4 regions of the Shewanella sp. Scap07 genome follow, and region 4 is predicted to be linked to each of the others. Evidence: predicted binding sites of a transcription regulator. Region 4 holds the regulator's gene; each other region holds the start of a gene.
The links. Region 4 encodes MetJ, which represses methionine synthesis genes. Its sites were predicted from a motif close to TAGACGTCTAGACGTCTA; they were not measured.

Region 1 (8,061 bases), 1.8 Mb from region 4:
AGACTTAACCACTTGGGGCAAGAACATTTTACCTGAGCCAAATAGATCGCCCACAATATTCATGCCGTCCATTAACGGCCCTTCAATGACATCCAGTGGTCGATTAGCGGCCAAGCGAGCTTCTTCTGTATCTTCGTCAATAAAGTCGGTGATACCTTTAACCAGTGCATGGGCTAAACGCTCATTAACAGGCTTGCTGCGCCACTCTAAGTCTTCTTTTTTACCTGCAGTGCTACCATCGCCGCGGTACTTCTCTGCAATGTCGAGCAGTTGTTCGGTGTTGTTAGAGTCGGCCACAGGACAAGGCAAGTTTTGCACAACGGCTTCGACCTTCTCTTTAAGATCGGCATCGATGTCATCATAAATGGCAAGCTGTCCCGCATTAACAATCCCCATATCCATGCCCGCTTGAATCGCATGGTAAAGGAATACGGCATGAATAGCCTCACGGACCGGATTGTTACCTCTAAACGAGAATGACACATTCGATACCCCGCCTGAAATCATTGCATGGGGCAGGGTGCGCTTAATTTCACGGGTGGCTTCAATGAAATCTACCGCATAGTTGTCATGTTCATCGATACCGGTGGCGATGGCAAAAATATTGGGATCAAAAATAATGTCTTCAGGGGGGAAGCCCACTTTATCCACTAATACATTGTAGGCTCGGGTACAGATCTCCACTTTACGCGCCATGGTATCTGCTTGGCCAACTTCATCGAAGGCCATAATAATCGCTGCAGCGCCATAGCGCTTAACTAAGGTAGCCTGCTCAATGAACTTGTCTTCACCTTCTTTCAGGGAAATAGAGTTGACGACGCCTTTACCTTGAATGCATTTAAGGCCCGCTTCAATTACTTCCCACTTGGAAGAGTCAATCATGATGGGGACACGGGAAATATCAGGCTCAGAGGCGATTAAGTTGAGGAACTTTTGCATCACCTCAACCCCGTCAAGCATGCCTTCATCCATGTTGATATCGATGATTTGTGCGCCGTTTTCCACCTGGTCGCGGGCCACCGATAGCGCTTCTTCATATTCGCCGGTTTTAATAAGGCGCAAGAATTTAGCTGAACCGGTCACGTTGGTACGCTCACCCACATTGAGAAACAGCGAGTTTTCATCAATGGTCAGAGGCTCAAGGCCAGACAAGCGACAGGCAACAGGGATATCAGGTAAGGCGCGGCATTGATGTTTAATGACAGCTTCACGGATGACACGAATATGATCTGGAGTGGTACCACAACAGCCACCAATAATGTTTAAAAAGCCTTCAGCCGCCCAGTCGCCAATAACGCTGGCCATCTCTTCTGGCGTTTCGTCATAGCCACCAAACTCGTTGGGTAAGCCGGCATTAGGATGCGCTGACACATAGCATTCAGCTATTTTTGAAAGCTCTTCTACATAGGGGCGCAGCTCTTGCGGGCCTAAGGCGCAGTTTAAGCCGATAGACAGGGGCTTTACATGGCGCAGTGAGTTATAAAAGGCTTCGGTGGTTTGTCCGGTAAGTGTACGACCTGAGGCATCAGTAATCGTACCGGAAATCATAATCGGCAGTCGCTGGCCGAGTTGATCAAATACGGTTTCTATGGCGAATAATGCCGCTTTGGCATTGAGGGTATCAAAAATGGTTTCCACCATGATGATGTCGCTGCCGCCGGCAATGAGTGCCTCAATTGACTCGATATAAGCCTCGACAAGCTCATCAAAGCTGACATTGCGATAACCCGGATCGTTTACATCCGGGCTGATAGAACAGGTTCGGTTGGTGGGGCCAAGTACCCCTGCAACATAGCAATGGCGGCCCGTTTCAGCGGCAACTTCATCAGCGGCTGCTCGAGCCACTCGGGCTCCTTCAAGGTTGATTTCGGCCGACAGTTCTTCCATTTCATAGTCGGCCATCGCGATGCGCGTGGCGTTAAACGTGTTGGTTTCGATGATATCGGCACCAGCGAGCAAATATTGCTTATGAATCTCTTTGATGATGTCTGCTTGGGTTAACACCAACAGGTCGTTATTGCCCTTAACATCGCACGGCCAATCTTTAAAACGTTCACCACGAAAGTGTTCTTCTTCTAATTTATGGTCTTGGATCATGGTACCCATAGCACCATCTAAGATCAGGATCTGTTGTTTCAGCTGCGCTTCGATTTGCGCGTTGATTTGCCTAACTTGAGTTATCGGGGTACGGATCGCCATAAATTTTACCTATTTAAAACAGACTGCAACAGACACACATTCGCTCTAAGCGACGTAACACATTGTATAGCATTGTTTATTTGATCAAAATATTGCTTTCATACAATAAGGAGACCAGCGGTTTTAAGTATTAGCTATAGCATGCTTAATCAACAACATGCAGTGTTACTTTTAGATGTTTATACGTATAGACGTCTATACTAATCAGTTGACCTGCTAAGAGCAAGTTTATTGCTCGATGTTTATCGGTTTTCAAGTCCGCTGTTTATCCCACGCTATCGATGTTTACGACCGATAATAGTGCGCTAAGTTTGTACTATGCTTATACAACGTCAAGCAATGGAGATGCGTGGTGATCAACAAAACAACGTTGCCAGCATTTAGGTGGTTAATACTGATACTCGCTTCTATGGTCATTACATGGCCCATGGCCACCAATATTGATTTTAATATTGGTCAGCTCATCATCGTCGTTTCAATTATTTGGCTTGGATTAATAGCGCTGCTATTTGTGATGAGTTTGCGCAGTCAATGAAGCGACGAGTTGGAGTATGAAAACATGATATCTCCAATTACCTTGATACTGGTTATTATTGGTTATATCGGTGTTTTATTCTTAATTGCCCAATGGGCAGAATCAGGCAGTATACGCGCGCAGAAAGTCACCAATAGCGTGTCAGTTTACGTGCTATCTATTGCAATCTATTGCACCAGTTGGACCTTCTTTGGCAGTGTCGGTATTGCGACCACCTCTGGCGTGTTAATGTTGACCATCTATTTAGGGCCCAGTTTAGTTATGCTGGTGCTATGGCCGTTGATGCAGCGCATCTTGCTGGTTAAGCAAGTTTATCATGTCACCAGTATTGCCGATTTCCTATCCGCTCGATTTAATCGCAGTATCACGCTTGCGGCGCTGGCATCGGTTGTGGCTATGGTCGGCGTAGTCCCTTATTTAGCGCTGCAATTAAAAGCAATTAACGGCGCAATAGACACCGTAATTGACAGTGGCGAGCCTGTATATCAAGCACTGACTTGGTTCATTTGGGCTGGAGTAGCATTGTTTACCATTGTTTTTGGCATTCGGCATTTAGATCCAACTGAGCGCCATCCTGGGATGATGTTAGCTTTAGCTATTGAAGGCAGTGTCAAGCTCATTGCGATGCTAGCGGTGGGGTTATTTGTCAGTTTTTACCTGTTTGATTCACCCTTGGCGATATTAACTCAACTGCAACAGCAGTTGCCTGAAATGGCACAAACGATGGCGCAAAAACCTGCATTAATGACTTGGTGTAGCTATTTGTTGTTAGCCGGTTCAGCATTTTTACTCCTTCCTCGCCAGTTTCACGTTATGGTGGTTGAAAACGCCAATGCTAAGCACGTCATAAAAGCGCAATGGATGCTGCCGTTATATCTATTCTTGATGACGGTATTTGTTACCCCCATTGCGGCTGCTGGCTTGTTGTTACTTGGCCCGCAGAATCCAGATATGTTTATGTTGGCTTTACCAATGGCTTCCGGCCAACCTTTGCTGACGCTGTTGGTATTTATTGGCGGCTTCTCGGCCTCAATGGCGATGTTGATGGTGTCTGGCATGACCTTATCGACCATGTTCAGTAATCACATTGCACTGCCTTTCCTGCAACGTTATTTCCCAAACTCCATATTTAAACGCTATTTACTGCAAAGTCGTTGGCTGGCTGTATTTTTGATCCTCGGTGCAGGTCAGGTGTTTTATTTACTTTTGGGCGACTCCTATATGTTGGTCAATATGGGGATGTTGTCATTTTGCGCGATATTACAGTTTATGCCGTTAGTGATTTGTGGCCTTTACTGGCCAACGGTTACCACCAAAGGCGCCATTGCCGGTTTGGCCGCAGGATTCAGCGTTTGGGGTTATTGCTTGTTACTTCCCTCGCTGATGAATAGCGGTTGGTTATCGGCAGATATTTTGACCGCAGGTCCGTGGGGGATAGATTGGTTGCGCCCAGAGCATCTGTTTGGCTCGCAAATGCAGCATATTAGCCATGGGACTTTTTGGTCGTTAATTGCCAATATTTCGACGTTGATCATGGTGAGTCTTTTTAGTCAAACCCCTGCAGAAGAGCAGCGCTACAGCGCTGAGTTTATCGATGTCATGGCCGACAAAGGCGAAGACAATGAAGCCTTATTTGAGTTGCTACCACAGGATATCGACTTAGCCCCCAAATTGACCATTATTGCCGATATTTTTGGTCAATATCTCAGAGATGATTTAGCCAAACTCAAAGTCGATATGTGCCTATTAGAGGTGGGCTTGTCGGTTGAAGACCCGGTTAACGTGCAAGAGTTGGCCAATTTAGAGCGAGCCACAGAACGGTTGTTGAGCGGGATAACCGGGGCATCAGTGGCACATATGGTTGTGACACAATCAAACTTGTATTCGAAGTCAGAAAAGCAGGTGCTTGCTCGCTATTACAGACAGCTATTAACCCAATTGAAAATTAGCCCAGCTCAACTGCGACAGCAGCTTAACTATGCAAAAGAAAAAGAGCAGTTGGCAAAGCAATACTCTGACAAAATGGAAGCCCTGGTTGCCCAACGTACCGAGGAGTGGCAGGCGGCGATGGATAAGCTTAAGCGCACCCAAAATCAGCTGGTAGAGCATGAAAAGCAGGCATCATTGGGTAAAATGGTGGCGGGCATAGCGCATGAGATCAACACTCCTATCGGGGTATGTGTCACCGCCGCTTCGCATATGAATGATCAGGTCAATGAGCTAAAAAGATTGTTCCTAGCTGGTGAGCTAGACGAGCAAGAGTTTGTTCAGTTTATTGATACATGCATTGAGGCCATGGATATTATTTTAAAAAATAATGCCCGCGCCTCAAACTTAATTCAAAGCTTTAAGCGTGTTGCCGTCGATCAATCTAGTGAGCAGCAACGGCAATTCTTACTTAAGGAGTATTTGCAAGAAGTAATATTATCGCTGCGGCCAACATTGAAGCAGTTACCCCATCATATAACGATTGACTGCGACCCTAGCTTAATGTGCCATACCTATCCAGGTGCATTGTCACAGGTGATCACGAATTTGATCATGAATAGTATTTTGCATGGGTTTGAAGCTGAGCAAATCGGCACTATGACCATTCAAGCACAGTTACGAGATGAGACGGTTGAACTGATCTATGCTGATGATGGTATCGGTTTAGATGAAGAGGGGGTAAAAAATCTCTTTGACCCATTTTATACCACTAAGCGCAATGAGGGCGGAAGCGGCTTAGGTGCGCATTTAGTTTACAACTTAGTCAGTCAAAAACTGCAAGGGAAGGTGGATATCAAAACCGCGCCAAATGAAGGCTTGGTTTATCATATTTTATTTCCGAGGTTATTAGTTAAAGATCATACCAAGCCACCGCCAATAAACTTTGATATCTGAGCGTTTACATAGAACTAGGCTAATCTAACCTTGGCGCTTGTAGTTAAAAGTTGATCAACATGCTTGTATCTGCGCCTGCCAAGTCGTTAGGCTAGGTGCATAGTGTTCATTAACAAGCTTATCCATCTGATGAAAATAACCAGCGTATATCTAATGCGTCACGGTCAGTGCCAAGGCGGTCAAATTTTACGGGGCACTACCGATGTCGCGCTTAGCGCGCAGGGGCAAGCCTTGATGCTCGACAATATTGCTAAGTTGGTAGACAAACTTGCGATGCAGTCGCAGCAACTAAACGCGTGTTTTAGCTCACCGCGGCAGCGCTGCATGTCTGTGGCTAAGCAACTTAACAGCCGTTATGGGCTTGCGTATCAGCAGTGCGACGGGTTAGCCGAGATTGACTTTGGCGAGTGGGACGGCCAGCCACTAGATGAGCTATATCAATCTTGCCAGCCGCAACTTGAAGCCTATTGGCAAGATCCATGGGCAAACCCTGCACCCAATGGCGAAACTATGGCAGCTTTTGAAATGCGAGTGCAAACTGGCTTTGAGCACATAGCCAATCAATGCCGGGGTCAACACATATTATTATTAACCCACGGTGGAGTGATACGTCACTTGATGGCACAAGCGCTAGGCGTTAGTCGAGCCAGTGGTTTTTATTCTCAGCTGGATATCCCCTATGGCGCTGTGGTCAATATCACCTTATATCAGGGCGAGGATGGTCAGATGCACTACCGGCTGCATTGGCCTAATGGTTAATCCGTTCGATTTCGCTTAAGTCGGTGAATTGAGGTCGATGTCACTAGGGTGAACTGAGACAACATTTTGCTACTGAGGTTGGCGACTTGGCTGAAAATCGGCATAATAGCCACAGTTAAAGACTATTGGCCGTCTAGATGTCGATAGTCGAAAGTAAGGTGTTGAGCGTCTTATTGGCCTAGTTACTGGGTAAGATAAGCTTAACTTAATAGGGAATTGGGGAGCAGTCTCACTGCCTGCCCAAGCTGTGCCCGCAACTGTACGCCATAACCGATGCTAACCTGCGTTAGGTTATCGCAAGCCAGGATACCTGCCTTACTTTTCGCCAAGAAACTCGAGCGGGTAACTCGAGGGAGCTTGAAATGAAGTACCTCATGATATCGGTTGGCAGCAACTACATTTCCACGGTGACCAAGTGGGAAGTCAGTTAGCGATGCCTACACAAGATTGTCAACATCATAGCGATAATGCACTAAATGTAACTGATCTGCATTGGCATGCGGGTGAGCGCACGATTCTTAAAGGCGTCAACTTGCAGCTTGCTGCAGGTAAAATGTTAGGCATTATTGGCCCAAATGGCGCGGGTAAATCCAGTTTGCTTCGTTGTTTATACCGCTACCTCACCCCCAGCCAAGGGCAAATCTGTTTATTTGGCAAAGATATTAGCCATTACCCTCTTAAGGCGTTTGCTCGTGAAGTGGCTGTTGTGCTGCAAGATACCCCACAGCATTTTGATATGACCACCGAGCAGCTGGTCATGTTAGGGCTGACACCCCACAAGTCTGCATTGTCGCTGACTAGCCAAGCCGACCATTTTGCGGTTGCGCAGGCTCTTGAAAAAGTGGGTTTATCCCATTTAGCTAAGCAAGCTTATGAGCACTTATCTGGTGGCGAGAAGCAACGGGCACTGATCGCCAGAGCCATAGTGCAGCAGCCTAAACTGTTGATATTGGATGAGCCCACCAATCACCTTGATATCCGCTATCAAATTCAGATCCTTGAGTTACTGCATTCGTTAGGCATTACTGTGGTGATCAGTATTCATGATCTCAACCTTGCCAGTGCGATGTGCGATCAATTACTGCTGCTTAATCAGGGGCAAGGCATCGCACAGGGCATGCCATCACAGGTACTCACCGAGCAATTGATTGGTGATGTATTTGAGGTTTGCTGCGCCGTTGCCCCGCATCCACAGCATCAACGTCCGCAAATTACCTACTACTATGGCTATCAAGCCGGTGAAACCCATGCAGGAGGTAATGATGCAAGTTAAACGCACTTTGCCCAAGCAGCTTTATTTCGGCCTCATGGTGATGGCCATTATGTTAGCCAGCACGCTAACGCCGATGCTCGCGGCCAGTTTTGGCGCGGCTGACATTAGTTTTAGCCAAGTCTATCAAATGATACTGGCGCAGTTGCGCGGAGATACGGGTCACTTTGGTGTCACTGAGCGGATTGTTATGGAACTGCGTATGCCGCGTATTGTGCTGGCTTTTGCTGCCGGGGCGGGTTTGGCCGTCGCCGGTGCTGTGTTGCAAACCGTGACCCGAAATCCTTTGGCCGATCCTTACCTATTTGGTATTTCCTCCGGTGCCTCCCTAGGCGCCGTGGTGGTGATAACGCTGCAGGGGCAAAGCGAGCTAGCTGCGCAGCTCAGCTGGCTAAGTTTGCCATTGGGCGCCTTT
Region 2 (8,061 bases), 1.6 Mb from region 4:
TAAACGGATTCGGAAAAAGTTTTTACAGCAAGATAGCGAATTTGATTGCATTGATACCGTATACGGTATGGGTTACCGCTGGGATCCACAAGGTTAACTATGTACCATCCGCCCATTGGTCTACGCTCAAAAGTTGCCATTTTATCGTTGTTTTTATTGTGCCTACCTTGGTTGGGTTATCAGTACGTGTGGGAGATGGAAAAATACCTCAGACACGGACAGGAAAAAACCCTTGAAGGTACGACTCAAGCACTGGCAACCGCCCTGCATGAGAGACCAAAGCTGTTTGACAAACAAGCCAGTTTTCTTAATCAAGTACAGCTAGGCCGCGACCTGTATGCTTACCCGTTGGCACGTCCAATTCAACTTGATGGCAAGTTAGGTGATTGGGATGCCTATCGCCACCGTTCTATCAATTATGCTGAGCAATACCAGATTTACCGCGCTGATCCCGCTAAGCCATTAACCCTGAGTTTTGAGCATATGGTCGGCAAGTATTCTGGCTACCTATATGCATTTTTTGAAGTCACAGACCCTAGCGTAATATATCGAGGCAGTAACAGCCTACAAATCGATAATAATGATCATTTAAGTATTGCCACCTTGGCGCCAGACGGCGAGTTTAGGCGTTATATCGTCTCTACCACTCAAGATGGTTGGGTTAGCGCGTTTGAACTCCCCCTTGACCCCAACAAGCGCACGCCGGTAACGCCTGAAGTACGTATTCAAGGCAAATGGCTGAAGACCGACAAAGGGTACAATGTTGAACTAAGAATGCCGCTGCACATGGTTGGCAGTAAACTTGGTTTTGCCATTGCCGATGTCAATTCCAAATACAGCCGCAACATCGAAGCCATTATCGGTACCTCGGGCATAGATGATGTTGAAAAGCTTGGAACCGTACTCGTACCCTCCCCCGAAATTGAAAGCATTATCAAAGGTATGAGCCATAATAGCTCGCGTATATGGGTCGTAGACAAGCATGGACGCGTATTGGCTAAATCGGGTGACATTCGCGCTAGCCAAAGTGTGTGGACAAAAACCGCAGCGGATAAACCAGCAGACAATGCTTGGGACCAATTCAAGCAGCAGTACCTGCACCCGCTTTATTATAAAATTCTAACCACGCCACCGAAAGATTTTGTCGACTCTTTGCAAGATTCAACGGTTCTCAACGGCAGTCACATTGAGTTGGCCTTAAAAGGAAAGCAAGGCTCTACATGGCGACTGACTCCCGATAACAAGGCTGTAGTGCTGGCAGCAGCCAGTCCAATCTGGATTGACGATAAAGTGATGGGAGTCGTCATAGCTGAGGAGACAACCCATGGCATTCGCACTTTGCGTAATCGCGCACTAGAAAAATTGTTTAATGTCATTCTCACCATTATGAGTATGGGAACACTGGCGCTGTTTTTCTTTGCGTCGAGCATCTCTAGCCGCATTAGACGGCTACGTGATGATGCCGAACAAGCCATTGATAGCCAGGGCCGAATTCAAAAAGCCATTGAAGGCTCCAAAGTGAGGGATGAGATTGGTGATTTGTCACGCAGTTTCTCCAACATTGTTAGTCGTTTAGGTCAGTACACCCACTATTTGGAAAATATGTCATCTCGGCTCTCCCATGAACTGCGCACACCTGTGGCGGTAGTGCGCTCCTCACTCGAGCACCTCAACAACCAAGCCTTGGATGAAGCCAGTCAGAAATACGTTGATCGTGCGCAAGAAGGGGTCAGCAGGCTTAATATGATCCTTAACAATATGAGTGAAGCCACTCGCTTAGAACAAAGCTTATCGCAAGCTGAGCTAGACGAGTTTGCATTAAACAAGGTCATCGCGGGCGTGATGCAAGGTTATCAGTTCACCTACCCAGAGCAGACATTTAACCTTAATCTCAGTGAGCAGCAGATGCCAATGCAAGGTGTACCGGAATATATCGCCCAACTAATGGATAAACTGATTGCCAATGCCATTGAATTTAGTCCTAAAGAGAGTGCTATTGCCGTGGATTTAAGCGCCAGCAGCAAACAAGCCATCATCATAGTGAGTAATCATGGCCCGGCATTGCCTAGCGATATGGGTGAGCAAATATTTGAATCTATGGTGTCAGTGCGCAGTCAAAAAGCCCAAGAAAAGCCGCACTTAGGACTTGGGCTCTATATTGCTAGGCTCATCTGCGACTTCCATCAAGGCAGCATCACAGCCAAAAACCTGCTTGATGAACAACAGCAGGCCATTGGCGTCCAGATCACCATTAAATTGCCATTGTATTCAGGCTAATAATACAGCGCGTTAATTCTAAATTATTCAACTTAGCGCACGCACCACTTCTATTTAGCCGTACAGATGTTAAGATGGCTAAATAGACGTCAGCGACAGAGTGTAATGTTCATGAAAAAAGAAACAGCAATTGTTAGCGTAGGCCGCGATAAAAAGTGGACTAAAGGGGTGATCAACCCGCCGGTATTTAGAGCCTCAACTATGGTGTTTGATACCATCGAAGAGATGCGGTTTGCCACCAAGAACCGCGCCAATGGTGAAATGTTTTATGGTCGCCGTGGTGGCCCGACTCATTTCGCGTTTCAAGCTGCCATTGCTGAACTCGAAGGCGGAGTAGGCACCGCACTCTACCCTTCAGGTAGTGCCGCCATTAGCGCTGCGCTCATGTCGTTTTTAAAAGCCGGCGATCACTTGTTGATGGTTGACAGCGCATACGAGCCGACTCGCGATTTGTGTAATAAATTATTGGCCGGCTATGGTATCGAAACCACCTATTACGACCCTATGATTGGCGCAGGTATCGCCGAGCTTATTCAACCCAATACCAAGGTTTTGTTCTTAGAATCGCCAGGTTCTATTACCATGGAAGTACAAGACGTCCCTACTTTATGCAAAATCGCGCATCAACATGATTTGACAGTTATGCTCGACAATACATGGGCTTCGCCTATTAATAGCCGCCCATTTGACATGGGCGTCGACATCTCCATTCAGGCGGCCACTAAGTATATTGTGGGCCACAGTGATGTAATGATGGGGACTGCAACCGCCAATGAAAAACATTGGGAGCAACTCAGGGAAAACAGCTACCTGATGGGCCAATGCACCTCACCCGATGACGTATACCTTGCCAGCCGCGGCCTTAGAACACTAGGTGTACGTATGGCTCAGCATGAACAAAACGCCCTTAAGATTGCCAACTGGTTGGCTAACCGCCCAGAAGTTGATCATATTCGTCATCCGGCATTTGAAACTTGCCCCGGCCATGAGTTTTTTAAACGCGACTTTAGCGGTGCCAATGGCCTGTTTTCCTTCGTTTTAAAGCAAGGCAACATCAAGTCTGTTACCGCATTTGTTGAGAACATGGCGCACTTTAAGATGGGCTTTTCTTGGGGCGGCTATGAGAGCTTAATTTTGGGCGTTTTTGGCATCGATAAGCTGCGTACTGCGACCCAGTGGGATAGCGGTAAGCCGCTGATACGTTTACATATTGGATTGGAGAATGTTGACGACTTAATTGCCGATCTAGATGCGGCGTTTGAGCGGTTCAACCAAGCACTATAATGGATCCTTTTCAGGGTGGTATTGGCCACCCTGATTAATTGACCTCAATATCTTGATAGTCATCGCTGATACCTTTACCTTCAAGTAAACGGATTTTCACTTCTAAATTATGGCGTGAATCGCCAAAATTAAGCGCTGCTTGTTTATCTATTCTCCCCTGCTTATACAGCTGCAGTATCGCCTCATCAAATGTCACCACTTCTTGTTCCAAATTACGTTCAAGTGCATCACGAATATCATCAATTTTTGCGCGTCGAATGAGCTCTCTAATGAACGGGGTATCTCGAAGGATTTCAATCGCAGGCCAACGCTTTTGATCCACTCCTGGGATTAGACGTTGGCAGATAACCGCTTTAAGATTGTGAGACAAATCAATTAATAACTGCTTATGGGCAATTTCAGGGAAAAAGTTTATCACTCGATCTAACGTTTCTATACTGTTGCTTGCGTGAATAGTCGCTAAACACAAATGGCCGGTCTCAGCATAGGAAATCGCATTTTTCATTGTCTCTTGATCGCGGATCTCGCCAATGAGTATCACATCCGGTGCTTCGCGCATCGCACTGCGCAATGCTTGAGCATAGCTTTTAGTGTCCTCACCAACTTCACGTTGATTAATAATGGCTTGTTTATAGCTATGAACAAATTCGATGGGGTCTTCAATGGTAAGAATATGTCCAGGTTGGTTAGCATTGCGATAATCAATCATTGAAGCCAATGTGGTCGATTTGCCTGATCCCGTAGCGCCAGCAACCAAAATTAATCCTCTCGGCTGCATGACTAAATCTGCTAAACACGGCGGTAGATTCAGTTCATGTAATTGCGGTGGTTCAGTTTTGATATGTCTAATGACCATCGCCACATCAGCCATTTGCCTAAAAATACTGACTCGAAATCGACCTACACCAGCTAAGGTTATACCAATACTGACATCCCACTCAGACTCAAATTGGGCTAATTGGCGATCTTTCATTAATGAGTACGCCAAACTCTTAACATCATCAGCATGCAATATCGTTTGCTGTTCGACTGGGCTGCATTGACCTTCTATTTTAATCAGTACAGGCGCATCAGGACTGAAAAACAGATCCGATGCTTGCTTTAACACCATTAACTTTAAGTACTTTGCAATTCCCATAGGCATCCCTTACCTGCGAGTCCAATATAAAAGGCAACCCTCAAGGTTGCCTTTAAAACATAGCAGAAAATCAATAACCTGTAGTACTAACCACTAATTTGGGGCAGATTCACTTTGGTTGTCGACCCAAGCCTCTGTGCCATACAAAGGCACTGTCGACAGTGCGTGTTTATGGCTCCCATTGGTCTCTTTGGTTGAATACGACAAATACAGCAAAGTTTGATTTTCTGCATCGTAAATTCGACGCACTTTTAGTGATTTAAATAAGATACTTAACGACTCTTTAAATACAATTTCACCATTTTTACTGCGGTCAATCGCTGCAATATCGGCACGACTTATCGGCCCGGTTTGTCGACAGGAAATGCTCATGTCGGAGGGATCGGCAAAATCTAAATTAGCTTCCACTCGACTAATATGACAAGTCACCCCGGCAATTTTTGGATCGTCACGAGCATCTATCACCACATCTTTGGTGGTAAACAGCCCCAAACTCACTTTACCAACATCATCGCCGCAACCCGCCAGCAAGATTGTGCCTAATAAACCCAGCAATAAACGCTGTATCATTGTCAAATTTCCCTTATTCCATTAGTAACTTCAGTCTATCAGCGTTCAACGCCAATAGCTTATTTCCCGTTAAATACTTTTTGCGCCCAGCGCGTTAAACCCGCAGTTACACTACCAAAGTGATCCCCAACTACAATCGGTACTTGCGGATAGAGCGATGCGATAACACTGTATATCGCAGGGCTTCGCGCAGTACCGCCAGTGACGTATATTACCTCTGGTGATTGGCCTGCTTGTTCAACCGCCCGCTGCATTAAATGAGTAATTTTACTACTAGGAGCCTGAATTGCTTCAATAAACATAGCCTCAGTCACATTGGCGTGTAGGCCACGGTGCAAATAATCTAGTGGCGCGTCGGTGGCAACATTATCCGATAACGCAATTTTTACCGACTCAGCACTTCGCACAATACGATAGCCCAATTGATCAGCTTGCACCTTTAATAAACGCTGCAGTAACTGAGGCGATTGAGCATCTTTAATGAGATCTAAAATGAGTGTTTTTGAACTCAAAGCGGCAAATTCGCGCTGCGCACTGATATCATTGACTGCAACCGCATTCCAAAAAGGCTTGCTTGGCACTGGTAGGCCATTGGTCATTAGTGTATCTAACCCCAGGTGTGGCATAAATGCGCCCATAGCGAGCGCTATATCAAGATCGTTACCACCAATACGTTGTCCGGTATGAGCCAGAAAATCAGCACTTCTGTCGGAGTTACCACTTAAAGTCGGCCCCATGTTCACCACAGAGCAGTCAGTAGTACCACCACCCACATCGACCACTAACACACATTTATCTTCAGTTAGGCTCGCTTCATAATCCATACCTGCGGCAATCGGCTCAAACAGGAAGGCTACGTCAATAAAGCCGGCACGCCTTGCCGCTAAACGTAGAATTGATTCTGCTTGTTGATTGCTCTCTTTACCGCCAATCCCTTGGAAGTTTACCGGACGCCCCACGACGGCATGGGTAATTGGCTCACCTAAACTTTGCTCGGCAGATTGCTTCACATGGAGCATCATCATAGTGACAATATCTTCAAACAGAGCAATCTGTTCGCTACGCAAGCCTTTTGCGCCCAAAAATGATTTGGGTGAGCGGACATAAAAGCCTTCTTCAGGCATATCTAAATAGGCATCAATTGCTGCTTGTCCGACAAACACAGCCTGCTCATCAGCGTCAAGATCTAACTCTCGTCTCGCCGCTCGGGCACGCGCTAATTGGGAGGAACGTAATTTGGCATAGTCTGGTCTAAATGCAGCTGGCATTTGATTTAACACCGCTTCAGCGATCAGTTCCCTGTCCATTGCGTAAAGGGTGGAGCTGATGTACTGGCTACCATTTACTAGCGGTACAAGCTTCACTTCACCCGCTGCCATTACACCGACAGCACAATTGGCACTGCCGTAGTCAAAACCAACAAACATGGTTCACTCCAAAGACTCTAAAAAAGCCGGCAAAGTTAACACACTCGCTGTAAAAGGCAATGGCAACAACAAAAATTCCTACAGGTCATCACAAATAGTAAAACGCCGTAATCGACTACTAGCGTTGCAACCAATATTCAAAAATAAGAAATATATAATTTCCCATAGTACTTCTGACTGTATATTCGAAATCAAGTTTGATTAATTAATAACCTATAACTAGTCTAACTATTCAACTTATTTTACCTGAAACGTCTCATGGATGCGGACAAAAAAACTCAAAAGAAAAGCAATTTAACTGCCTACTTAATTTTAATACTCGCCGGTGTTGTCTCCACTGGAATCTATTTTGACTATAAAAGCGATATAGATAGGCAAGTTAATGTCGATTACTTTCGTCAACTATCCGAGGTTGAAGACTCTTTCAGCCATACAATAGCCAGAATAGCAGCGCTTAGTAAATATGATGATTCAAAAACCCTGGCGAGACAATACAATACCTATAGTGAAATAAACCTAGATACTGCAAATGGAACCTGTTTATTCTTGGGTCCGCCCACTAGAGAGGATGCTAGCCGAGAACTAAATGGGGATAATCCAAAAAAAGGCGTAAGTGATATTTGTATTCGGAAAAAAGGTGAAGATAAAATAGACAACAATGATGAAGGTAATTTCCAAGCCATTGAGATTAACGAAGTACTGTCCCAGCTACCCAACCAGTTTGATGAAATACTATTAGCTAACAATGATGACAAAATAATCGGCCATTCAAATAAATACAGCATCCATAACATCAGTAATATTAACAAGCTAATCAATAAGGTTTATAAAGAGGCCGAAAAATCCGGCATATCGAAGATATTATCTAGCCGTGCCCAACCTTTAGCACCTACTGAAGAAAAAATAAGTTTGGGTCAAACCAGTTTTACGGATACAGAGTTAGGTGGACAACGTTATCGAATATTTTTTCATCCCATGGTTTACTCTGAACTTAACCAAGGTGATGAGCTGGTTTTAGTCGCGATACTCTCCCATGCGAAACTAATGAGTCGAGATCCGCTGTCCCATAACCTACCATTTTTAGTCAGTGGACTATTTTTGCTCTTAAGTATCTGGGTTGCGACGCTACTTTGGTTTTACCCTATCAATGCAAGCTTAACAAAGCTAACAAGAAACCTATCGATCGTTACGCTCTATGGACTACTGTTTACAGTTTTAGCACTGACCTTATCCCTAAGTTTCAAAAATCGAGTCAAAGACCACCGACATCAATTAACTGTCGAAAAAATCAAACAGTTTAGATTAGACTTTGAAAACGACATAAATTATGCCACAGAAAATCTTTTAGAACAGAAACAACTATTT
Region 3 (8,061 bases), 1.8 Mb from region 4:
TCTGCTATACGATTTACGCACTTAAGCTGGATCACTCTATTGGGTGTTTACCAATAAAATCAGCCACTATGCGATTGAATATCTCAGGTTTTTGTGCGTGTAACCAATGTCCGGTACCGGCAATGGTTTTTGACTGTATTTGCGGAAATTGGCTAACGAAAGCTTGCCGATGTTCAGCGGTAACGTAATCAGAGTCGCCGCCACGAACACACAAAGCTGGGCCGTTATAGCGTAATTGTGCAGTGGGCCAGTCGATGAGATCGGCATAAGCTTGCTGTAAACCGTGTAGATTCATACGCCATTCAAACCCCTGAGTGCCCTTATGAAGGTTTTTAATAAGAAACATGGCCGTACCTTCATCTAATCCACAGGCGATTAGGTGTTGTAATGCCTGATTACGTGAGGTTAGCTCAGAAAGCGGGGTGGAGTGTAGTGCGCTAAACACGGCATCGTGCCGTGGCGGATACTTAACTGGCGAGATGTCGGCGGCCACGACACTGCTAATGCTGTCAGGGTAGGCCTGTGCTGTTGCCATGGCAATTTTTCCGCCCATTGAGTGACCCACAAGGTGGCAGTGACCAAGTTGTAAATAGTCCATCAATTCCTTTATGGCTAAAGACAATTTGGCGTAGCTCATCTGTTGCCAATGGGGGCTCTTACCATGGTTAGGCACATCGACTCGTACTACATGATAGTGACTGGCTAAATGGCGGCCTAAATTGTTCAAGTTATCCGCGCTACCAAATAGCCCATGGATAAGTATTACAGTCTCGCCTGTGCCTTGTTGTTCAAAATGGATCATCAACCCGTTCCTGCTCATGCAATTTTTGAGTGCAAATTGTGCCTGCAAATAGCTAACAGTGACAAGGTTAAATCTTGTTTTGCTAATGTCACTGCCGACTTTTTGCCCAAACCTCGAATATAAAATCGATCAGTAGAAGATCTTTGGCTTTTTTTGAATGATCAGCCCTTTATTATCGGGTAGTAAATACCATACACTAAGTTGTCTTTTTAGTTTCTTGTCACCTGATATTACGATGGTGCATGATTTTGCTGTTTTTACTGCTTAAGGAAGAAGTTAACCATGAAATATATAGAAGTTGATGAAGAGTTGTACCGCCATATTGCCAGTAAAACGGAACGCATTGGCGAGAGTGCTTCTGACATCCTTCGACGATTACTTGGTTTAGATTTAAGCGAGCAAGATGTCGCCGCACCAATAGAGATTAGCCAGCCAAGTATGGACGTTGAGCATGCCAAAGTTGCACCAACTGAAGATACGCCAGTTAGCTTTGCAACATTACAAGACAGCATCGATGACCCCCAACTTGCCGAGCAGAAAAGTGCTGTTAGCCGCTTTCTATTCTTGCTCAATGTGGTTTACCAAGCTACGCCTGAGCAGTTTGACCAAGTGTTACAAATTAAAGGCCGCGATCGTCTCTATTTTGCCACTTCAAAAGCCGAACTGCTTAAAGCCAGTAAGTCTGCTAACCCTAAAGAGATTGGCAGTAGCGGTTTTTGGGTCACAACTAACAACAATACTGCGAAAAAACGCACCATTTTAACCGAAGTGTTAAAACAGTTTGATATTGTTGACGCTGATATCGAAGTATTTACCAGCAAAGTTTAATCAACACAGGCAAATAGAGGGGTGAGCTTTTGGCTATACATGATCGCGCCGGACAACTAGCGCAACAAAAGGATTTGATTAATGTACCTAGGCTGATGAGTGCCTATTATAGAGTTAACCCTGATAGTGAATTACCGCAGCAACGAGTGAGTTTTGGCACCTCCGGTCACCGTGGCTGTGCCCTAAATGCCAGTTTTAATGAAGATCATTTACTCGCGATTACCCAAGCTGTGGTGGATTACCGTAATGGTACCAATATAAGTGGCCCGATGGTTGTGGGTATTGATACTCACGCTTTGTCTGAAGCGGCTAATATTTCAGTGCTAGAGGTGCTTGGTGGCAATGGCGTTAAAGCAATTGTTCATCAGCAAAATGGTTATACACCGACCCCGGTTGTTTCCCATTTTGTCATTAGTCAAAACAATCAACGTAAAGATAAAATAGACGGCTTGATTCTGACACCGTCCCATAATCCACCTCAAGATGGCGGTATCAAATATAACCCGCCGCATGGTGGACCCGCAGAGGCTGAGATAACCCAGTGGATTGAAGCGCGGGCCAATCAGTATTTAGCCAATCAACTCGAAGGGGTTAAGCGTGTATCGCTTGCAGAAGCTAATGCATTGGGTCTGGTTGATGATCAGGATTTAATTACCCCCTATGTAGAAGATTTAGCCACTGTCATCGACATGCAAGCCATTGCTGATGCAGACATTAGTATTGGAGTTGACCCACTGGGTGGCTCAGGCATCCACTATTGGTCGCATATCGCCAAACGTTATGGTGTCGATATCCAAGTGGTTAACGATAATCTTGATGCTAGATTTGCGTTTATGCCGTTAGATAAAGACGGTAAAATTCGCATGGATTGTTCATCACCCTATGCAATGGCGGGTTTATTACGCCATCAAGATGATTTTGATATTTGCGTAGGCAATGATCCTGACTATGACCGTCACGGCATAGTCTGCCCTGGTTATGGTTTAATGAATCCAAATCATTTCTTGGCGGTAGCGATAGAATATTTGATGACCCATCGTCCACAATGGCAAACTGGTTTGTTAGTGGGTAAAACCTTAGTGTCTAGCGCGATGATCGATCGCGTATGTGAAGATTTAGGCCAACAACTATGTGAAGTCCCTGTTGGATTTAAGTGGTTTGTCGATGGTCTCGCCAACGGCGAATTTGCCTTTGGCGGCGAAGAAAGTGCCGGTGCGGCCTTTTTAAAACGTGACGGCACCACTTGGTGTACTGACAAAGACGGATTTATCTTGGCACTATTGGCAGCGGAAATACTGGCGGTAACCGGCCAAACTCCAGCACAGCGCTATCAAGATTTGGTGAGCAAACACGGTGAGAGTTTTTATCGTCGTATTGATAACCCTGTAGCCTTACCACAAAAGCAACGTTTTAATGAGTTGGTTAAACAAGGGGTGACTCAAGAGAGCATTGGGGTAAATGACCTTGCGGGAGAAGCCATTACTGCAGTACTCACTCATGCACCGGGTAATGGTGCTGCAATTGGCGGCCTTAAAGTGACGACTGCCAATGCATGGTTTGCGGCTCGTCCTTCTGGTACCGAAGCGCTTTTTAAGATTTATGCAGAAAGTTTCGTGTCTGAGCAACATTTAGCACAAGTATTGGAAGAAGCGCAGGATTTGATTAAAACTATGCTGGACTAAATCGCACGTTTAGTACTGTACGCTTAGTACTGTGCACTACAGCAAGTGAGATAATCAAACAAAAAAAGGAGCTTAGGCTCCTTTTTTGTTTAATAGCTGATGTGGCAACTTGGTAAATTGTTCTTTTGCAGATAGTTTTGATGATATTCCTCTGCCTTGTGGAAGGTGAGAGCGGGTACGATTTCAGTGACAATTTGCCTTGTTCCCCATTTACCACTTTTTATCAGTTGCAACTTAGATGACTCTGCTTGCTGCTTTTGGGTTTTGTCATGGAAAAAGATACAGCTACGATATTGGCTACCGATATCCCCACCTTGCTGGTTTAAACTGGTCGGATTATGGTTTTGCCAGAACACATTCAGTAATGCTTCATAGCTAACTTGCTGCGAATCAAATTCAACCTGCACTACCTCAGCATGGCCTGTATCACCTTGTTTGACCTCTTCATACCGAGTGAACTGATCATTGCCGCCCATATAACCACAGGTAGCAGTTTGTACCCCTTCGATTTGTCTGAAAAAGTACTCAACACCCCAAAAGCAGCCCGCGCCGAAAGTTGCTATCGCCATACTTAAACCTTCACCTTTATCTCTTTAGCCATCCAAACGTCTATACGGCCTAATAATGACTTAGCGGTAAAATGATTGCAACACCTTTTTGTAAAAGTCATGCTTATGCTCGGTTGACTTAGCCAATAAATCGGCCCGTTGTTGCAATGTTTATCGCGTTAATGAGTGTAAGCTCAATTGCACTTAACTAGCGTAAAGGGTCGGCCTCAATAAGCTATCTAATGGTATAAGCCTTCAGTTGCGCTTTAAGGTAAAAGTCTTTAACTGCCGTAGTGGTAAAAGTCTTTAACTGTCGTAGTGGTCAAAGTCTTTAAATGCTATTATCGGTGCCAAATCGCGCCGAGCGCATCAAGGATCTAACTGCACGAGAGCATGTTGACATGCCCAGCAGCGAGCACAATTAAAGGAGACCACCGTGTTACAAGCACTCCAAGCATCAAAAGATTTTTTAAAACTCACCCTAGATAACCCTTTCAGCCTCGATGAGGAACTCGCTTTTAGCTTAAAAAACGCCACCCAAGTGTCGGTTTGGGACACAGGTGTAATTGTGTTTGAGCCCAGTGACAGTCAAGGTAAAGACATCATTTTATCTTGTGCGGTGCATGGTAATGAGACAGCACCGATAGAGCTGTGTAACGAGCTCATTAGCGAAATACTTGCCGAAACGATTACCCTGAATCAACGGGTGATGTTTCTAATTGGTAATCCGGCTGCAATTCATAACGGCACCCGTTTTATTGATGAGAATTTAAATCGCTTGTTCAGTGGCGCGCATTCAAAAGGTGAGGGATTAGCTAATCCCGAGCGAGTACGGGCTAAAAAGCTTGAAAGCTACGTTGACCGTTTTTTTGAAGAGGGCGATGCCGCTAGTCAAAAGATTCATTATGATCTGCATACAGCGATTCGTGGCTCTAAACATGAGAAGTTTGCTATCTACCCTTATCGTCCCGGACGCGCATACAGCAGCGAACAGATTATGTTTTTAGCTGCGTGCGGTATTGAAACTGTGCTGTTTCACCATGAACCGACCACAACTTTTAGCTATTACTCATCAGAAAAATACCAAGCTGATGCATTTACGATTGAGCTTGGTAAGGTCATGCCAATGGGGCAAAACGATATGACTCGTTTTATCGCCCTTAAAGAAATGCTAGTGAGATTAGTTAGCGCTAAACCGCTCGAACTTGAGCCGTTTGATGCCGCTAAGCTTAATCTTTATCAAGTGTGCCGAGCCATCAACAAAGGCTTTGAAGATTTCGAGTTTACCTTTGCTAATGATGTAGAGAATTTTACTGCTTTTCCACAGGGCTACATTTTAGCGAAAGAGGGCGGTAATGATATTAAAATTGAACAACCTGTTGAAGCCATTGTGTTCCCTAACGCCAATGTTCCTGTTGGGCAGCGCACAGTATTGATGTTAAAACCTGCATCGACTGAAAATATTGCTTAGACTGCGATAATAGGGTCGTTGTAAAGCAAATTATACAATTAAATTTAGCCTTAGTTGATGTTCAATATGTGCTATTGCTTGATAGGTAGTTTACGTTAACGTAATGTCTTTCCGGCGTATAACAAACAGTTAAGATTCGATGAGTTTATCGGGGCTTCAAGAACAATAGCACTCAGCTGATTAAGAGATAGAGTATGAGCAACGCAACAAGCAGCACAGAAACCGTGCATCGCGTGAGTTTTTTAGACAAGGATTCGATGAACATTCCTATTCTAAAAATTCTTCAAGCTGATGGCACGACATATGAAAAGGCCGTGTTACCGGTCATTGATCAGGCGTTGGCCGAAAAGATTTATGACACTTGTGTCTTTACACGGGTGTTAGACGAGCGCATGTTAGGTGCGCAGCGTCAGGGGCGTATCAGCTTTTACATGACCTGTACCGGTGAAGAAGCATCGATTATTGGTAGCACGGCCGCGCTAGATGATGGCGATGTCATCTTAGCTCAGTACCGTGAACATGCAGCGATTCGTTATCGCGGCTTCACCACTGAGCAGTTTATGAATCAGCTGTTTAGTAATGAAAAAGATTTGGGTAAGGGCCGACAAATGCCGATTCACTATGGCAGCGAAGCGCTTAATTACCAAACCATTTCTTCTCCTTTGGCGACACAAATCCCCCAAGCAACGGGTGTGGGCTACTCGCTAAAAATGTTGGGTAAGCGCAATCTGGCTATCTGTTATTTCGGTGAAGGTGCTGCATCTGAAGGTGATTTTCATGCCGGGCTAAATATGGCGGCAGTGCTTAATTCTCCCACTATCTTCTTTTGTCGTAACAATGGCTACGCAATCTCTACACCTACTGAAGAGCAGTTTGTTGGTAATGGCATTGCAAGCCGCGGTGTGGGTTACGGTATGCATACAATCCGCGTTGATGGCAATGACATGCTAGCGGTGTTAGCTGCAACGCAACAGGCTAGAGCCTACGCGATAGAGAATAACGCACCCGTATTAATTGAGGCGATGACTTACCGTCTTGGTGCTCACTCTTCATCAGATGACCCATCGGGTTATCGCTCTAAAGAGGAAGAAGAGAAGTGGCAAATGCATGATCCTGTCAAACGCTTTAAGTTGTGGATGATGAATAAAGGCTGGCTAACTGAAGAGCAAGACAATCAGTTGTATGATAAGTATCGTCAAGAAGTCTTAGCTGAGTTGAAAGTAGCTGAAAAGCTGCCACTGCCGCATGTCGATACCTTAATACAAGATGTCTACGATGAACCAACGCCAAGGCTAAAAGCCCAACTTGAGTCATTAAAACAGCATGTGAAGAAATATCCAGAGTCTTATCCAAATAGCGCAGGGAGAGTGTAGTCGTGGCTAAAATTAATATGTTGCAAGCCATCAATGATGCTTTGTCGATAGCGATGGAAACAGACGATAAGGCCATGCTATTTGGTGAAGATGTCGGTCACTTTGGTGGGGTTTTTAGAGCGACTTCGGGATTACAGGAAAAGTTTGGTAAACAGCGGTGCTTTAACTCGCCATTAACCGAGCAAGGTATTGCAGGTTTTGCCAATGGTCTAGCATCAAATGGTATGACGGCGATTGCAGAGATCCAGTTTGCAGATTACATCTTTCCGGCCATCGATCAGATAGTCAACGAAACCGCAAAGTTCCGTTACCGCAGTGGTAATGAGTTCAATGTTGGTGGCGTTACCTTCCGTACGCCATATGGCGGTGGCATCGCCGGCGGACACTATCATTCTCAGTCTCCAGAAGCCTATTTTACCCAAACTGCAGGGCTTAAAGTGGTTGTACCGCGTAATGCTTATCAAGCAAAAGGCTTATTGCTTGCCTCTATTCGCGATAAAAACCCGGTGATTTTCTTTGAGCCTAAACGTTTATACCGCGCCAACGTCGGCGAAGTGCCAGATGAAGCTTATGAGATAGAACTGGGCAAAGCTGAAGTGGTAACAGAAGGCTCAGATATCACCTTGCTAAGTTGGGGTGCACAAATGGAAATCATTGAAGACGCCGCCAAAATGGCTGCGAAGAAGGGCATTTCGTGCGAAGTGATTGATCTGCGTACACTGGCACCTTGGGATGTTGAAACCGTGGCTAACTCTGTTCGTAAAACAGGGCGTCTACTGATAAACCACGAAGCGCCACTGACTGGTGGTTTTGCCGGTGAAATTGCTGCGACAATTCAAGAAGAGTGCTTTTTGCACTTAGAATCACCGATTGCACGTGTATGTGGGCTCGACACTCCTTACCCGTTAGTGCATGAAAAAGAATACATGCCAGACGCCTTAAAGACGTTTGAAGCCATTAAAGCATCGGTCAAATTTTAGGAGCAAAACTGTGATTAAAGAATTTATTTTGCCCGATATCGGTGAAGGTGTCGTTGAGTGCGAACTGGTAGAATGGCTAGTATCTGAAGGCGATACTGTGGTTGAAGACCAACCTATTGCCGATGTGATGACAGATAAAGCTTTAGTGCAAATTCCAGCACCTCACGCAGGTGTCATCAAAAAACTTCATTACAAAAAAGGTGAGATTGCCATCGTGCATGAGCCTTTATATAGCGTTGATGTGGACGCTAGCGCTGAAGGTGAACAAGTTGAAACATCAAGTGCTCCGGTAGAAGCGGCAGTTGAACAAGTTATTGATGAAAAACCTTCAATGCAAAGTGCCCAACAAATTGAAGAGTTTTTATTGCCCGATATCG
Region 4 (8,061 bases):
TCACCAAATTGGCCGAGGTTCAGCTCATCTAAGTTAAACTGTTCTAGGTCGATAGCTTCCATTTTCTGCTGAACACTATCTACCGCTTCATTGGCAGCTTGTTGCGCATCATCAATCGCTTTGGCGGCATCTTCACAGCCGATCAGTGCGCCGCCACACATCATCGCTAACATTAACTTTTTCATCATCGTCCCTTTAGGTATTACTCAATTGATAGTAAGTCAACTTGGGCATGAGGCCAACACAAATAGTCTTAACAAGTGTTAATCAACATGGTGACCCAGCCCTAATATGTCAACAGCCTGCACCCAGTGAAGATGGCTTTGCTTAGTCTAAGCGTTTAATCCCTTGGCTGGCCTCTTCAAGTAATCTCTGCACACAAGACTGGCATAAGCACTGCTGTGACGGCAAGTTACGCCCGGCCAGTGTCGCTTTAGCTGGAAACGTTTGCTGCATACACCAACACTGTGCAGCGGGCTGTTGCTGCGTTAAGGCACAGCGGTTATCTTGCTGGCATAACGGACATATTGATGATGACATAATATCCTTAAGCTAATCCATTGTTAGCAAGTTGATTGAGCACCGCGGCGGTTCATAGTCGATAAGTATAGAGTATCGATATTAACCGCTTAGGAGTAATGCCATTCAACCAACCTTGATAGAGACAAAAAACCTCGCACGGTGGCGAGGTTTGAGTATTCATAGATTCAAAATGCCTGCTATTTAGCTGGACGAACCCCAAGAGTGTGGCAAATTGCGTAGGTAAGTTCGGCTCGGTTTAGGGTGTAAAAGTGGAAATCTTTCACGCCTTCGCGCGACAAGACTTTAACCATATCAATCGCCACGTTAGCGCCAACCAACGCGCGGGTCGATGGGTCGTCATCTAAACCTTCAAATTGCTTATGCAACCAGCCAGGAATCGACACATTAGTCATGCCTGCAAAGCGCTTCAATTGCTTAAAGTTAGTAACCGGCAGGATGCCAGGTACGATTTCCACGTCAATACCAGCGGCAACACAACGGTCGCGGAAACGTAGGTATGACTCAACGTCGTAGAAGAACTGAGTAATCGCACGGTTAGCACCAGCATCAATCTTCTTCTTGAGGTTAATCAAATCCGCTTGGGCATTGGTGGCATCAGGATGCACTTCTGGGTATGCAGCAACTGAGATATCAAAATCAGCAACCGAGCGCAACAAGCGCACAAGGTCATTGGCAAAACGCGTCGGTTTAGGGCTGCCATCAGGTAAATCACCACGCAAAGCAACAATATCGCGTATACCAGAATTCCAGTAATGTTTCGCCAACTCAATCAGCTCTTCATCGCTGGCATCAACTAATGTTAGGTGAGGCGCGGCAACCAGATCAGTCTCTTTTTGGATACGCTCAATCACCCCGTGGGTTCTATCACGTACGCCAGAGTTTGCGCCGTAGGTCACTGACACAAATTTAGGGTTTAGCGGCTCTAAACGACGAATTGAGTTCCACAGTAAGGTTTCCATTTCTGGATTAGCAGGCGGGAAAAATTCAAATGACACATTAATATCACCATTAAGCTCAGATAAGCTCTGGTTTAACGACGTTGCATGTTGTGCGTGATGAAATGCCATTTCTTTTTCCTCAAACCGACTAATTTAATTACATATGGACGTTTGGACGTCTATATGTCCATATACTAGAGAAACTGAGGTTGAAGTCAAGCGTAAAAATGCCTGATTGGTGAAATATCTATTCATTAGACAGTACAACGATTGGTTTATACTGATTGCTATTACTGACCTTAGCGGAAAAATGGCATAAAAAAAGGATGCCGCAGCATCCTTTTCAATAGTTTGTATCGCTACTCTTGCAGTAGATCGCGACAGATCTGCGCCAGATCCGACTGCACCGCAGCCGCAGTGACCTCTCGGCCAGCACCTGGTCCGCGAATAATTAACGGGTTGTCTTGGTAGAACGCACTGCGCACCACAAACACGTTATCTCCCGGTGTGAGGTTGGCATAAGCATGATCCCTATCAACCCACTGGATACCAACGGCCGCTTTAAGCTCGCCATCGATTTGATCCAACGAGGCAACATAACGCAACACTTTATCTTGCTCGGCAGCCGCTTGGAATTGCTGCAGCATCTGCGCATCCAGTTCACCAATACGTTCGATAAATTGCTCAGTAGAAATATCAACCAGCTCGGGTGGGACTAACGAATTAAGTTCAATATCCTCAAGCTCAATTTCATGGCCGATCTCACGAGCTAAAATAAGCAGTTTGCGCTGCATATCACGGCCGGAGAGATCATCGCGAGGATCGGGCTCTGTGATGCCTAAACCTTTGGCTTCTAACACCAACTGCGAAAACGGCTTGCTGGCATCAAAATGCTCAAACAGCCAACATAGGGTGCCAGAGAAAATCCCGCCAACCGCTTCAATTGAATCCCCGCTGTTATGCAGATCATTGAGCGCATGCTGTACCGGCAGCCCGGCACCGCAACTGGCATTGTAACGCCAAAATAAGCGACGATTACCCAGCTGCTGCTTCAGTTCACGATAAAACGCCAGTGGGCCAGAACCGGCTAACTTGTTGGCACTGACCACATGGATTCCACGGGCAAAAAACGCAGGATATTGCAGGGTTAAATCTGCGCTAGCACTGATATCGAGCGCGACAATCTCATCGCACTCTAGGCCTTGTAGCTTGTCAAACAACTGGCTGTATTGCCAAGCTTCAGCTTCGCTATCAAACCGCTGTTGCCAACTGTCTAGGTCAATGTCGGTATCTGATAGCAGTGCCTTGCGCGAGCTGAGCAAACCGATGAGTTCAACGCTGGCCTCTAGCTCTTTATTGAGGTTAGGTCTGGCCTGTTTAAACAGATCAATCCACGCTTCGCCGATATTACCCACACCCAACAGCAACACGCCAATGCGCTTTCTTGGCCCAGCACAGCGACGATGCACCTTTTGGGTCAACAGGTTAACCTGTGACTTCGGCACTAAAGTGACTAAGCTCAAGCCATCATTGCACAGCGGCCGAGCTTCGCGACTCAACAAGCGGGCAAAACCACGGCGATACAAATTGGCGTCAGCGCTCACTAATGCCACTAAGCCTAAATCTTGCTTCACTGATACTTCGCTCACAGCCAATTCGTTGCTGTTAGACTCAATCACTGCCAGCGCTTGTTTCTCGTTTTCATGGGTAAAAGCTAGCTCAACACGGTTTTGCGTGAGCGGCCAATGCGCTAAAGGCGTAAGCCCTGCTTGAGCAAAGCTTGCTAGCAGCTGTGGCAGTGGTGCACGGGCAGTTAATTGCAGTAATGACACTGAAGGTAAGCTAGTCACCACAGGCGCACTTGCTTGCGAGCTTTTCGGGGCAATTAAGGTAAAGTCAGTATGCGGTGCGTAACTTGAACGTACCGCTAAGCTAACCTCTGTATCGAACAGCGGCTGTAAGGTGCGATTATGCAGCACAGGAGAGCCTAAATGCGCTAAACGGTTAGCTTCGGTTAACGACATGCTCTTAAGTAGTTTGGCATCATTGATACGGTTAGGGTCTGCATTGAACACCCCTTCCACATCGGTCCAGATAGTGACGCGTTCAATATCCGCTAAGCTTGCTAACAATGTGGCACTGAAGTCTGAGCCATTACGGCCTAGCAGTAATGTATCGCCACTGTCGTTGGCACAAATAAATCCGGTGATTACAATTCGTTGATTGGGGTGAGCGCTCAGCGCGGCCTGCACTTTGTCTTTCGACTCTTGCAACCGAATTTGCGGCACCGCTGCTTCATCAGCCACGAGTAAAGTGCGCGCGTCTACATCAACAGCCGCCACGCCAGATTCACGTAGCAATGCCGCCAATAAACAAGACGACCAGCGTTCACCAAAACTCACCACTTGGTTGCTTTGATATTCACTTAAGCGCTCTAATGACAACAAGCTGATTAGCGTTGCTTTGTCGGTGGCTAAACGTTCACGTAGGCTGCGGGCTTGCTCATTGGATAGCAGTTGTTCAATCAGGTTTTGCTGATAACTCATCAGCACCTGCAGCTCTTCTTGCCACAGTTCACCATTGTCACGTAGCGTAAGCAGTTTATAGAGAAAATTAGTACTCTTGCCCGCTGCTGATACCACAATTAAATCATCGCTGTGACCATGAGTCAGCAAAATATGCGCGACACGGCGATAGCAATCAGCGTCAGCTAGGCTAGAACCACCAAATTTATGTAAATGACATCGTGTCATCTGTTACTCCTACTAAACGAGCTTAACAACTAGCCGCATTGGCGGCATCTAACGCTGCGCTGATATCAGCCACTAAATCTTCGCCATCTTCAATACCGACAGATAAACGGATGAGGGTATCGTGTACGCCCGCTTCTGCGCGCGCCTGTGCATCCATCGCTCGGTGTGTCATGGTGGCAGGCACAGCCACTAAGCTTTCCACACCGCCTAAACTTTCGGCCACAGAGAAATAGTTTAACGCATCCAGGAAGGCAACAAGTTGCGCTTCGCCACCTTTTAATTCAAAACTGAGCATGGCACCAAAGCCTGCTTGTTGTTTAGCCGCAATTTTATGTCCTGGGTGATCAGGCAAACCTGGGTAGTACACAGTATCAACCGCATCATGACGTGTTAATACGGCCAGGACTTTCTCTGCATTAGCTTGGTGCTCACGAATACGCACGGCTAAGGTGCGTATACCGCGCAATGTCAGGTAACTATCAAAAGCAGATCCAGTTAAACCTAAGGTATTTGACCACCAGTGCAGTAACTCGCCCACTTCTGCATCTTTAGCCACCACGGCACCACCGACAACATCACTGTGGCCGTTGATATACTTGGTGGTTGAGTGGATCACAATATCAGCACCCAATAATAAAGGCTGCTGTAGGATGGGCGAAAGGAAAGTGTTGTCAACAACGACTTGAGCTCCCACGTCGTGGCTGGCCTGGGCAATCGTCTCAATATCAACAACACGTAAAAGCGGATTAGAGGGGGTTTCTAGCCACACCATTTTAGGCTTTTTACTAATGGCTTCGGCTAATGCAGCCTCATCGGTTTGATCGACAACCACTAATTTAAACGCGCCCTTTTTGGCCAAATTAGTAAACAGTCGATAACTGCCACCATAACAATCATGGGGAACCACCAGCAGATCATCTGGCCCCAATAAGCTAGTAACTAGGGTAATGGCAGCCATACCTGTACAGGTCACAACGCCAGTCGCGCCCTTTTCCAGTTCGGCGATGGCATCACCTAAAATACAACGGGTAGGGTTACCTGAGCGACTATAGTCAAAATCGCGTGGATTTTTATGCCCATCAAATGAGTAGTTGGTAGAAAGATAAATAGGCGGTACAACTGCACCGTGCTGAGTATCGGACTCAATACCTCGACGTACTGCTGCGGTGGCCAATTTACGCTCTGTCATCATCTACTCCTAAAATATGAAAATAGACACCTAAGAGATGTCTGGACGTCTAAATGTACCGAAGGTGGTGGCCCTCGTCAACCAATTTTAGCCATTTAGACGTCCAAACATGTAGAAATCTATTTGCAATTAACAAAAATAAGAGGCAATAATTTGACTGTAGTTTGTAAGGGTATAAAATCTGCCCCGAATTTGAGAATTTACAGGTGAGTCGATGACTGAATGGAATGGCGATTATATAAGCCCATATGCTGAACATGGCAAAAAAAATGAACAGGTAAAAAAAATCACTGTTTCAATTCCGCTTAAGGTTTTAAAAGTATTAACTGACGAACGTACTCGCCGCCAAGTTAATAACTTACGCCATGCCACCAACAGCGAGCTGTTATGCGAAGCATTTTTGCATGCTTATACTGGCCAGCCATTGCCTAACGATGAAGACTTGTCTAAAGATAAGCCCGATAGCATGCCAGCAGAAGTGAAACGCTTGATGGACGAAATGGGCATCGAGTGGGAAGAACTAGAATAGATCAACCGCGTTTGCTCTAGTTTACCTACTGAGTTTGAAATGTTAGCCAGGCCATCTCGGCTGACGTTTCAACCTGTTCACGTTCCACGTTTTAGTTTTCCACCGCAGCCAATCACAGCAAATAGTCGTACTGAAAGATCAGGCTCTACCTGATCGCTCATTTATCTGCAGAGGCGCTCTATGTTCGACTTGATTGATCCGACAACCTTATTACTCGCCTCATTGATTATTTTTGCTGGCGCGTTAACCCAGAGCCTCATTGGGTTCGGCTTAGCCGTGGTAGCCTCACCTTTGCTGTATCTGGTCGATCCCCAGCTTGTGCCGGCGCCGGTGATTTTGATGGGCTTTTCTATTTCTCTACTCACTTTGATGCGAGAGCGCGCCTCGCTGCAGTTTAATGGTCTTCAATATGCTTTGCTGGGGCGTGTGCCCGGTGGCTTTATTGGCGCAGCCCTACTGCTGTTTGCCCCAGCGCCGATATTGGGATTAGCCATTGCCACCATTGTATTAGTTGCGGTATTGCTCAGTGTGCTGCGGTTTAATTTGGCAATTAACAAACAGAGCTTATTTGCTGCGGGCGTATTATCTGGGGTGTTTGGTAATATCGCTGCCATTGGTGGACCGCCGATGGCGATATTGCTTGCTGGTAAAGATGCCAAACAGTTTCGTGCTGCCCTATCAGCATTTTTCATTTTCAGTTCGATGATTGCACTGGCTATTTTGGCTGTCACGGGCCTGCTCACTTGGCAACATATCAGTGTGTCGGTATTACTGCTGCCATCGGTCGTACTTGGCTATCTTGCGGCAAATAGAATGGTGGGCCATGTCGATAAAGACAAAACTCGTTCAATGACGTTGCTGTTATGCTCGCTCAGTGCATTGATATTAATTGCAAAATCAATATTTGAACTCGCGAGCTAAGCCGCGATTATCGAGTAGCTGAATCACAGACGACAAGCAGCCGCGTGGCGACACTGATTTTATCGTGACGTCTTGCTGGTGAGTTAGAAATAATAAGAAGTTTTAAGCACGCCGCCGACTGCAGCATCACTATCAACCAAACCGGTGAAATCAATACTAAAGCTAGGCCCGAATGACATGCCAGTGCCAATGGTGTAAATATCTGCTTCGTGCTCAAGCATATCATGTCGATAGCCTAGGCTAACGGAAAGCCAGTCAGTGGCCTTTAATGCCCCTGCAAAACGAACATACTGACTATCTTCGATATCGGTAAACCCTTGGTTGGCATTAAGGTCGATGTCAGAACTGACACTCAATGCGCGCCACTGGTAAGCGATACCCGCGTTATACAGCGGCGCTAATTGATAGTCATACGCCTGCACACTAAAAGGGTTATCAACGCTGATGGTTTGCGGGACTAAATTACGCCCAGATACGCCCACAACCAACCCATCAACAGGTTCGAGTGCGAGGCCAACATCAAGGTTGGATGTCACTTGGCTATCGCCTGCTAGCGTATCGCTGTTACTTCGGTATGCAGACAGGCTATCGGCGATTGTATAGCTTTCTATGGTTTGCAGTTTGGGAGTGACCTCTACTGCAATCGGTAAATTAACGATCGACAGCGGCATACTCATCGTCAGATTATGCTCTGTGGTTTTTGCTGCCGCCAATGCTGGCTCAGCACTTAATTGGCTTTTGATATCACCACTTACCGCCCCGGCGTTGATCCAATCAACTGGTGGCTGCTCAATATCATATTGCAGCGACAGGTTAGCTGCATAAGGCCAAGACTGACTGTGACTGACTGTGGCAGAGCGCTGCCAAGGGTTATCTGATGTGTTTAGTGTGCTGACTAGGTTCACCCCATTGGCTTGTGGCTGAACACTGAATATTTGATGCGCTAAAGGCGAGTGCTTTAAGTGCTGAGTGTTGGCATAATCTCCCCCTTCGGCATACAAATTTGCCGAAAAAATCAGGGTTAACGCCATGCTAAAACAAAGATGAAGTGATCTCATTTCATTCAGCCCTTATATTATTTTTGTTGTAGTGATGTCTTTTACTACGCATCGAATTTAAAGATAGTTCATCAAAACTCACTACGGCAGAAAATTTTTATTATTTCAGCCAAAAATGATCACCAAAATC

Region 1: a site for MetJ is predicted at 2,380-2,397, ahead of metH (methionine synthase). Genes of this name have one in related genera too.
Region 2: a site for MetJ is predicted at 2,333-2,350, ahead of FLM48_RS09795 (cystathionine beta-lyase). Genes of this name have one in related genera too.
Region 3: a site for MetJ is predicted at 3,907-3,924, ahead of msrA (peptide-methionine (S)-S-oxide reductase MsrA). Genes of this name have one in related genera too.

Annotation. Positions count from the first base shown of each region.
Region 1 covers NZ_CP041329.1:3,983,909-3,991,969, reverse strand. Annotated here, with positions in the region: gene metH (methionine synthase) at 1-2,199, opposite strand, end outside; gene FLM48_RS17480 (ATP-binding protein) at 2,759-5,617, shown strand; gene FLM48_RS17475 (histidine phosphatase family protein) at 5,747-6,376, shown strand; cobalamin riboswitch at 6,552-6,709, shown strand; gene FLM48_RS17470 (ABC transporter ATP-binding protein) at 6,810-7,649, shown strand; gene FLM48_RS17465 (iron ABC transporter permease) at 7,636-8,061, shown strand, end outside.
Region 2 covers NZ_CP041329.1:2,234,942-2,243,002, reverse strand. Annotated here, with positions in the region: gene pdsR (proteobacterial dedicated sortase system response regulator) at 1-97, shown strand, start outside; gene pdsS (proteobacterial dedicated sortase system histidine kinase) at 100-2,277, shown strand; gene FLM48_RS09795 (cystathionine beta-lyase) at 2,389-3,561, shown strand; gene FLM48_RS09790 (PilT/PilU family type 4a pilus ATPase) at 3,596-4,699, opposite strand; gene FLM48_RS09785 (CreA family protein) at 4,793-5,269, opposite strand; gene yegD (molecular chaperone) at 5,329-6,696, opposite strand; gene FLM48_RS09775 (hypothetical protein) at 6,955-8,061, shown strand, end outside.
Region 3 covers NZ_CP041329.1:2,437,194-2,445,254, forward strand. Annotated here, with positions in the region: gene FLM48_RS10600 (alpha/beta fold hydrolase) at 32-799, opposite strand; gene seqA (replication initiation negative regulator SeqA) at 1,085-1,630, shown strand; gene pgm (phosphoglucomutase (alpha-D-glucose-1,6-bisphosphate-dependent)) at 1,660-3,312, shown strand; gene msrA (peptide-methionine (S)-S-oxide reductase MsrA) at 3,402-3,881, opposite strand; gene astE (succinylglutamate desuccinylase) at 4,297-5,331, shown strand; gene FLM48_RS10625 (thiamine pyrophosphate-dependent dehydrogenase E1 component subunit alpha) at 5,526-6,704, shown strand; gene FLM48_RS10630 (alpha-ketoacid dehydrogenase subunit beta) at 6,707-7,684, shown strand; gene FLM48_RS10635 (dihydrolipoyllysine-residue acetyltransferase) at 7,695-8,061, shown strand, end outside.
Region 4 covers NZ_CP041329.1:656,989-665,049, reverse strand. Annotated here, with positions in the region: gene FLM48_RS02915 (hypothetical protein) at 1-188, opposite strand, end outside; gene FLM48_RS02910 (cysteine-rich CWC family protein) at 328-540, opposite strand; gene metF (methylenetetrahydrofolate reductase) at 720-1,610, opposite strand; gene FLM48_RS02900 (bifunctional aspartate kinase/homoserine dehydrogenase II) at 1,841-4,234, opposite strand; gene metB (cystathionine gamma-synthase) at 4,257-5,423, opposite strand; gene metJ (met regulon transcriptional regulator MetJ) at 5,638-5,952, shown strand; gene FLM48_RS02885 (sulfite exporter TauE/SafE family protein) at 6,133-6,873, shown strand; gene traF (conjugal transfer protein TraF) at 6,957-7,931, opposite strand.